Linked DNA regions of Alicyclobacillus sp. SO9. The protein of the gene in region 1 interacts with the protein of each later gene in a pairwise test. Links are inferred from orthologs where the notes say so. Each region holds a gene or a part of one and is shown on either strand. Other genes may lie near its edges.

Region 1 (5,082 bases):
CCTTTTGCAATTGCACAGACAAGAACATGCGCAAGTGCACTACGCGAATTTGTGACGGTGATGAGAGACCTTTTTCCTCACAAAAATCTGCAAGCACACTTAAATCAGTTCCGTAGGCCGAAATGGTTTTTGGGGCAGTTCGGCGCTCGGCAAGTCGCACTTGCAAAAACTGCTCGATGTATAGGTCTAACGGCTCTGTGTCCATGCTAGGCTTCCTTTTCCAAGGTAGTGGTCAAGTCTCGAATATCACACAGCGCTCTCTCAGCCAACTGTTGATTTCGAACTTTCTTGTCCTTCACCTTGTGAGACAATGGCGGCAGCAAACCGAATGTTGCATTCATTGGCTGAAAGTTATCTGCATGGGCGTGCGTGATATAGTACGCCAAGCTACCAATAGCAGTGGTCTGCGGCACCACCAGCGGACTGAGGCTGCGAGCTATGCGACCCGCGTTCATCCCCGCCACGAGTCCTGCGCCCGCAGACTCAACGTATCCTTCCACACCGGTGATTTGACCAGCCAAAAACAGGTTTTGTCTGTGCTTAGTTTGATATGTAGGTTCCAAGACAGACGGACTATTGATATAGGTGTTTCTATGCATAACACCATACCTTACGAATTCCGCCTGTTCGAGTCCAGGAATCATGCGGAAAACACGTTTTTGTTCTCCCCATTTTAGGTGTGTCTGGAAGCCTACCATGTTATACAGTGTCGCGGAAGCATTGTCCTGCCGCAGCTGAACAACGGCAAAGGGACGCTTGCCTGTTCGAGGGTCCTCCAAACCGACAGGTTTCATGGGACCGAACAGGACCGTTTTGACACCCCGGGCCGCCATCACCTCGATGGGCATACACCCCTCAAAGTACTGTCCTTTCTCGAAGTCGTGAAGCTCAGCTGTCTCGGCATGAATCAGCGCATCGTAGAAGTCTGCAAACTCGTTTTCTGTCATGGGACAGTTCAAATAGGCTGCTTCACCCTTGTTGTATCGAGAGGCCAAATACACTTTGTCACGATTCAAGGACTCCTCAGTTAAAATTGGAGCTGCTGCATCAAAGAAAGACAAATGCTGCTTCCCTGTGAACTTCAAGAGGGATTCTGACAATTCCGGAGTTGTAAGTGGACCTGTTGCGATTACGACGAGGCCATCCTCAGGCAGAGTCGTCACTTCTTCACGCCGAATCTCAATCAAAGGATGTGCTTCAAGAGCCTTTGTAATGGCTTGCGAGAATGCATCTCGGTCCACCGCAAGAGCTCCTCCTGCAGGAACAGCAGTTTCGTCTGCACAGCGGATAACAAGAGAGTCCAGTTCCCGCATTTCTTGCTTTAAAAGTCCCACTGCATTCGTAACGGCAGCAGCTCGCAGTGAATTGCTGCATACTAGTTCTGCAAACATCCCCGTATGATGCGCCTCTGTTGTTCTGACCGGCCTCATTTCATAGAGTGTCACAGGAATTCCCTGCCTGGCAATCTGCCAGGCGGCTTCGGAGCCCGCCAACCCAGCTCCAATCACTTTCACTGACAAGCCCCTCATCTCCTTGATGCCGTCTGGTTCTCTCGCTCAGCTTGCTTAGGATTTTCCTGCTGCAGGATTTTATCGTGTTCATTCTCATTGCTGCAAATAATCTCCACTTTACCCTTAGAACGTTTTTCCACCATCGGATGCTGACAAACCGGGCAATACTGTCCAGACGGCTTCTGCCAAAGGACATAGTCACACTCAGGGTAACTGCTGCAACCGTAGAATACGCGGCGCTTTCCTTTCCGCTCGACTAGGGGACTTCCGCAGTCCGGGCAGTTGACACCCACTTCCTTGATAATCGGCTTTGTGTTCCTACATTCAGGGAATCCTGGGCAAGCTAAGAATTTCCCGTAGCGACCATGTTTATATACCATCATTCTGCCGCACTTTTCGCACTCTACGTCAGATTCTTCGTCAGCAATCTGTACATGTTCCAGTGATTTTTCAGCCTGCTCCAGATGCTCTTCAAAGGGACCATAAAAGTCTTTTAAAACTTTGTCTCCGTCGACCTGCCCCTCCTCTATAGCATCCAGCTCTTCTTCAAGATGGGCTGTAAAATCCACATCAATCAGTTCATGAAAATACTCGTTTAGCATATCAACAACAATTTCGCCCAGTTCTGTAGGTGTGAATCGCTTTTGATCCAACACTACGTAACCGCGCTTTAAAATCGTATCAATAGTCGGTGCATACGTGCTGGGTCGACCTATTCCCCGTTCTTCCATTTCCTTCACCAAACTTGACTCGGAGAATCTCGGCGGCGGCTGTGTGAAGTGTTGTTCAGGTGTCATTTCCGGCTCACCAAGGTCTTGCCCCTCTGAAACAGGCGGCAGTAACTTGCTTTGTTCCTCTTCTGACGCGTCGTCCTTGCCTTCCGTATAGATTGCCATGAATCCTGGAAACTTCAGCACTGAACCCGTGGCACGAAAGCGAGCATCGCGGACGCGGATGTCAATGGTGGTCGTATCCAGCAACGCGTGGCTCATCTGACTCGCAACAAACCTATCCCAGATGAGTTTATACAAACGATATTGATCCTTGGAGAGAAATGACTTCATTTCTGCAGGAGACCGCAATACTGAAGTCGGACGAATTCCTTCATGGGCGTCCTGGGCGTCACCTTTTGTCTTGTACTGCTTTGGCTTTTCAGGCACGTAGTCGTTGCCATAGTGCTCACTAATATACGTGCGAGCCTCTGATTGCGCCGTATCAGATATTCGAGTCGAATCTGTACGCATATACGTGATTAAGCCAACCGACCCGCCGCCGCCTCCAACGTCTAGTCCTTCGTAGAGTTGCTGCGCAACAGACATCGTTCGATAAGCCCGGAAACCCAATTTACGCGCAGCCTCCTGTTGCAAACTGCTTGTTGTAAATGGCGGACTAGGATTGCGCTTGCGTTCAGACTTTTTGACATGCTCAATGCTGTATTGATGTCCTTTTGCATAGTCAAGCAGATTTGTAACAGCTTCTTGATTGGGCAAAGCAGTCTTTTCTTGATTATATCCGTAAAAACGAGCTGTGAGGCTCCCTTTCTCAAGCGGAAACTTTGCGTCTACCGTCCAGTATTCCTCAGGATTGAATGCCTTTATCTCTCGCTCGCGCTCAACGATTAACCGAACGGCAACAGACTGAACGCGCCCTGCCGAAAGCCCTTTCTTGACTTTTTTCCATAACAAAGGACTGAGACGATACCCGACCAACCTGTCAAGGATCCTTCGGGTTTGTTGAGCGTTTACCAAATCCATGTGGATTTGTCGAGGGTTCTTGAAAGCATCCTTAACCGCATCTTTTGTAATTTCGTGAAATACAACACGACAAGGCGCAGTTTCATCCAAATCCAATACATTGGCCAAGTGCCACGCAATGGCTTCGCCTTCGCGGTCAGGGTCAGCCGCAAGAAAAACGCGTTTAGCTTTCTTTGTTGCCGATTTCAGCGTCTTGATGACGTCACCCTTACCCCGAATGGTAATATACTTGGGTTCAAAGTCTTGATTCACATCGACGCCAAGTTGACTCTTTGGCAAATCCCGTACGTGCCCCATAGAGGCTTTCACTGCGTACCGTTTTCCGAGGTACTTGCCAATCGTCTTCGCTTTTGCTGGTGACTCCACGATGACAAGATAATCTGCCAATGGCTTTCCTCCTTAGCCAAGCGTACAAAAAAACATGTAAGTGAGTTGTCAAACATGGAAACGGACCGACTCACATTCTGAAAATGACCGTATGTCAACACATATTATCATCACATGCACCATCTTCACAACCGAGTTCAAATTGGAGTACTCGCTGTAATGATGAGATTCCCGGTGGCAAATCCTGCAACTCACCACATATTGACCGTACCTCACATGCTCCTGTTTTTGCAAATTTAAAGTTAAAAAAAGTTATTCCGCCTATATTCATCCACTTAAATTTCGTTCATACAGTCCGCCCGGCACGTGCCTTATCCACCCGTCTAATTCTAGTTCCATCAATGCCGCATAGACTACCTTTAGCGGCAAGCCCAGGATATCGGACAATTCTGACGCCCCCATAGCGGATTCGAGAGCCTCATATAATTCTTTCCAGCGAACAGGATATCTAGACTGGGTGAAGTCGACCTGCAAGTTCAGGTCGGTAAGCAAATCTTCTGGGTCAAGCATAATTTGAGCGCCATCCTTCAGGAGTTGGTTTGAACCTTTGAACAATTTTGATGTAATTGGACCCGGTACCACATAGACGTCTCGACCGAGTCCGAGAGCTGCGTCGACGGTAGTCAACGCTCCGCTTTTTGGGCCTGCCTGGACAATGATTACAATCTCTCCTAAAGCCGCTATAATTCGATTTCTTTCGGGAAAGTGATGCTTTGCGACAGGGTCGTCTGGTGGATACTCGCTGACCAGTAACCCGCTTTCCTGTATCTGCTGAAACAAGTCGCGATGTGACGGAGGGTAGCAGACATTTACGCCCGATCCCAGGACTGCAATCGTAGGGCCGCTGGCTCTGAGGGCAGCTCGATGAGCCGCTGCATCTATGCCGAGGGCGAGTCCAGACACAACTGTGACACCGGCACCAGCAAGAGAATTGGCCAGCCAACGTGCAGCCTCTAATCCATACGCTGAGGCCCTGCGAGTGCCTACAACTGATACCGCTGGGAGTCTCATTAGGAGTTCTCTGTTGCCTTTCACAAACAGTACCAGAGGGGCATTCTCCCCCCACTGCAGCAGTCTTTCCGGGTACAGTTCCTCACCGCGAACCACAGCTCCAATTCCCTGGTTGGACAATTTCTTGACCAACGCTGACGGATTCTGCTTCGTTCGCCAGCGGTCTAATTTCTCAATCGTGTGCTGATGAAGACTACAGTGGACCAACCACTCCGCGGGGTCTGCTTTCCAGGCTCTTACGGCACTATGAAGCCCTGTAACCACCTTATTCAGGCTTCTTCGCTCGAGTCCATTACACATGGCCAAGGCTATCGCTGCGGTCCTTTCCCCTTCCGTCATGACACTCCCCCATCTCCACACTCACTATAGAGACTTCCCTGCGCAGTGACCATGACCAAACGGGAAATACTGCAGTCAAA
Region 2 (3,939 bases), 2.6 Mb from region 1 along the record:
ATGCCGGGTCTCTTTTGACGTTGGAGCACGCATGAAATTAGAGTTTTCAGAGCGGATGAACCAGTTATATAAGTGCGAACGGTTAGCTTAACCGTCGTTGCAAATTTTCCTTCTTCAGTTGTGCCATTAGTGATGCAGCCAGGTTTGGGCGCTCCATTGCGAAAGACATGTTGGCCCGCAGCCATCCTTCCAGATTGCCGATGTCATGGCGCACTCCTTCAAACTGAAGGGCAGTGGTTTGGCCGGTTTCGGCAAGGCGCGCGATGGCGTCGGTTAATTGGAGTTCGCCGCCGTGGCCGACGGGAATGTTCTCCAACTGATTGAAAATGGTGGCGGGAAGAATGTATCGCCCTAAGACCGCTAAGTTTGATGGTGCGTCCTGTGGGGCAGGCTTCTCAACAATGGTCTGCACTGGGATGTGCCGACTCTCTTCAGAGTGTGGCCCGGGGTTAATGATGCCGTATTTCGAAACGTTCTCGTTTGGCACTCGCTGTACACCTACCATGGCTGACTGTGTATTCACGTACTCATCCATCAGTTGCTTTGTGACAGGTACCTCAGACTGAATAATGTCATCTCCGAGGAGAACGGCAAAGGGCTCGTCCCCAATGAACGATCTCGCACACAAAATTGCATGACCCAGTCCCATGGCCGTCTTTTGGCGGACGTAGTGGATGTCAACGAGATCGGAAATAGCCTTTACTTCAGATAGCATAGAGGATTTCCTGCTCTGCTCTAGGTGGAGTTCAAGCTCCGGAGACCTGTCAAAGTGATCTTCAATCGCTTTTTTTGCACGTCCTGTGATAATGAGGATTTCCTCAATTCCGGCGTACACAGCCTCTTCAACAATGTATTGAATGCAGGGCTTGTTCAAAATGGGCAACATTTCTTTCGGAACAGCCTTGGTGGCCGGCAGCATTCGCGTTCCGAACCCTGCCGCCGGGATGACAGCTTTCCGCACTTTTTTCAACGTAGGTCACCTCTATGACGAAACTTATGTAACGTAATTGTAATCTATTCTATCAGCTGCAGCATAAGGAAATAAATAGTTGTGCAATTCCACACATCATAATATAGAAAGTTGTGAAACAAAAGACAAATTTATCCGATAGCATTGAGTTGGTTTTCTGCACAGTCTTAGGGTGCATTGAATACGATGCATTTACTATGGATAGATTCCAAAGACAAAGTCCCCGGTTTCCTTTACACCGACGTACTCTGGCTCTCCTACATCGACGTGAGCACGGCCGTTTGTCCAGTCGGCCAGTTGCTCCAGCCAGTGCTTTACATCATACGCAGGGATGTAGATAGCCAGACTGACGGCATCTGTGAACTGTTTGTCGAAAATTGCTACATTTGCCTGAGAAAGCTCATGTTCCAGTTTGCCAAACTGAGTGTAATCTGTAATAATATGCAATCGGGACATGAGAAAACATCTGACGAAACTATTATTTTCTATAGCCTTTGCAGTTGTATCGGTGTATGCTCGTACTAGGCCGCTTGCACCTAACAATGTGCCGCCAAAATAACGTGTTACAATAACTAACACGTTATTGAGTTTCTTTTGTCGAAGAACCTCGAGAATTGGCCGGCCGGCAGTACCTGACGGTTCTCCGTCATCGGATGATTTCTCAATGGGAACATTGAGCCCAATGCTATAGGCAAAACAGTTGTGGTTTGCTGTTTTATGTGTCGTCCTGACTTCATTCAGTATTGAATCAGCTTCATCTACCGTTGTAACGGGATAGGAGCCGCCGATGAACCGGGACTTTTTAATGATGACCTCAGTTTCTGAAGGGGAAACAAGGGTGAGAAATGAGTCTGTACCTGGCATGATATACTCCCTCCGTGTCAATCTGTGTGTCCTGCCACTATTGTAACAAGTTTTGTGTTACTCTCGTCTAATGCTTGTGGATTAATACATTCTTAACATTAGCCTGTTATTATAATGTTTGTTGCTCTGATAGATGTAAAAGATAGTTGATAGATGTTGAAAATAGTCACTGTAAGGCGTTTCAGCAAGTGTTATATTGTAGAATCTAGGGAATGGGCCGACGACATTATATTCCATCTGAAGTATATTTGATGTTCCGATGGCAAAAATATAGTAATGTACTTGGGCGCTAGGGAGTAGAGTTGAGGCCTTTGCGCAGTTTATTTGGAGGGGTGCGAGTTGGATCGTCTGGCTGACAACAGTCGCAGACTGGGATTTTTCCTTGATATCCTCGTCGTGATATTTTCGTTCTATACCGCCTACCATATTTTCGGCAGCCTTCGTGGAAATTATCCATTTAGTGTCGCAGAGCCGATCTATACTAAGACTTTGTTATTTTCGTCTTTGGCGTGGATGTCATCCCTGGTTCTGTTCAGCGAATATCCAGTACGCCGGCTGTTTGGATTCAAAACCGAACTGTGGGTGGTCTTGCGAGTGAACGCATTAGCACTGCTGTTCTTCTCGCTGTTAGCGTTTGTGTTAAAACTGGGTCACTTCAGTCGACTGTTTATAGGTCTCTTCTTTTTGACTTCTATTATCTATATGATGGGGACACGAGTCCTTGTCAGCTTGTACCTTGCAAGGATCCGAAGGGCCGGCTGGGATGCCAGAACCCGAATTGTCGTGGGTTCCGGTGAAGCCGCGCTGAGATATATCGAAAATGTTGAGAAGAATCCCCGGTTTGGATTGAGGGTATTAGGGATTGTCACGGACGAGGTCGATCTCGAAAATCTCGGCTCCCTCTTTTTAGGCAACACGTCCACTTTGGAGTCTGTATTGACAGCCAATGTTGTCGACGGAGTGGTGATTGCTCTTCCTGCAAACCACCCGTATTTAGAGCGGGTTATTAAAGTGTGCGAAATGCACGGCATCACAACGGAACTCATTCTAGATGGTTTATCTTCAAAGATTGCATCCAGCGAAATTGTTCACGGCATGGGAGTTTCGCGGCTAGTGCTTTCAGGAATTCCCCATTCAGCAAGCGGCTTGATTCTGAAGCGGGCAACAGATGTGGCTCTGGCTACTGTGGGCCTGGTTGTGGTGTCTCCGGTTCTGCTGGTTATCGCTTTGGCGATTAAACTGGACGACGGTGGGCCAGTGTTTTTTGCGCAGAACCGAGTCGGGTTGCATAAGCAGTCCTTTAAAATGTTTAAGTTCAGAAGCATGGTCGTAGACGCCGAGGAAAGGAAAAAGGCGTTGCAGGCATACAACGAGATGTCTGGTCCCGTCTTTAAGATGAAAAATGATCCGCGTATCACCCGCATGGGTCGCTTCTTAAGAAAAACAAGTCTTGATGAATTGCCCCAGCTCTTTAATGTGCTTAAAGGCGATATGAGTCTTGTAGGACCGAGGCCGCCTCTTCCTAGTGAAGTCGACGACTACGATTATGTGCATTTGCGCAGGCTGAGTGTCAAACCGGGAATTACCTGCACATGGCAGATTAGCGGTCGAAACGAAATTGATTTTGAGCAGTGGATGAGTTTGGATCTCGCATATATTGACAATTGGACGTTTTTTAGCGATGTGGTTATATTGTTTAAAACGATTCCCGCTATCTTCAAAAAGCATGGAGCCTTCTAGGTTTTGAAACGTGCAATTCTGGATGAATGTGGAGCAAAAATCTCGTGGGTTGTTGGATTTTTGTATCCCAATTGGGACTGCATAGTGCTCTCCTTTTGCTCTAATGCCTCGAACTCTTATTATTCTGCAGGGGGGCATGGTCTTGGGTCGCAATTTCGGCGTCGTTGCAACTGTGGTTGATTCGGACAAGGTTACTGGTATTGAAAAATATGTACTTGAATTTCTCAAAAATACTCCAGAAAGTGTACGTTCCTCTGTAACGGTATTGGCTCATCCGGGGGGGAGGGACCTTGTTCTTCCGGTGTGCGCTGGGATGAGAGTTCTGTTTAGTCCGTTTAAAAACAGAATCCTGACAGATCAATTGT

Evidence for each region. Proteins that work in one complex are often made in the same cells at the same time.
Region 2: the proteins of topA (region 1) and GI364_RS23095 interact in binary tests that used the Escherichia coli proteins (3 or more experiments, as listed by UniProt). The link is inferred for Alicyclobacillus sp. SO9 from one-to-one orthologs.

The regions. Positions count from the first base shown.
Region 1 is NZ_CP066339.1:2,331,582-2,336,663, reverse strand. What follows is about bases 1,090-4,050. They hold topA (type I DNA topoisomerase), read right to left. Parts: upstream 3,653-4,050; coding sequence 1,526-3,652; downstream 1,090-1,525. Other genes in these bases: dprA (DNA-processing protein DprA), read right to left, coding at 3,920-4,050; trmFO (methylenetetrahydrofolate--tRNA-(uracil(54)-C(5))-methyltransferase (FADH(2)-oxidizing) TrmFO), read right to left, coding at 1,090-1,529. Also shown: GI364_RS10560 (tyrosine recombinase XerC), read right to left, coding at 1-205; more of trmFO, read right to left, coding at 207-1,089; more of dprA, read right to left, coding at 4,051-5,002. UniProt on the Escherichia coli protein: Releases the supercoiling and torsional tension of DNA, which is introduced during the DNA replication and transcription, by transiently cleaving and rejoining one strand of the DNA duplex.
Region 2 is NZ_CP066339.1:4,943,873-4,947,811, reverse strand. What follows is about bases 1-2,879. They hold GI364_RS23095 (YigZ family protein), read right to left. Parts: upstream 1,835-2,879; coding sequence 1,166-1,834; downstream 1-1,165. Other genes in these bases: GI364_RS23090 (sugar transferase), read left to right, coding at 2,174-2,879; galU (UTP--glucose-1-phosphate uridylyltransferase GalU), read right to left, coding at 83-970. Outside these bases: more of GI364_RS23090, read left to right, coding at 2,880-3,574; GI364_RS23085 (glycosyltransferase family 4 protein), read left to right, coding at 3,717-3,939.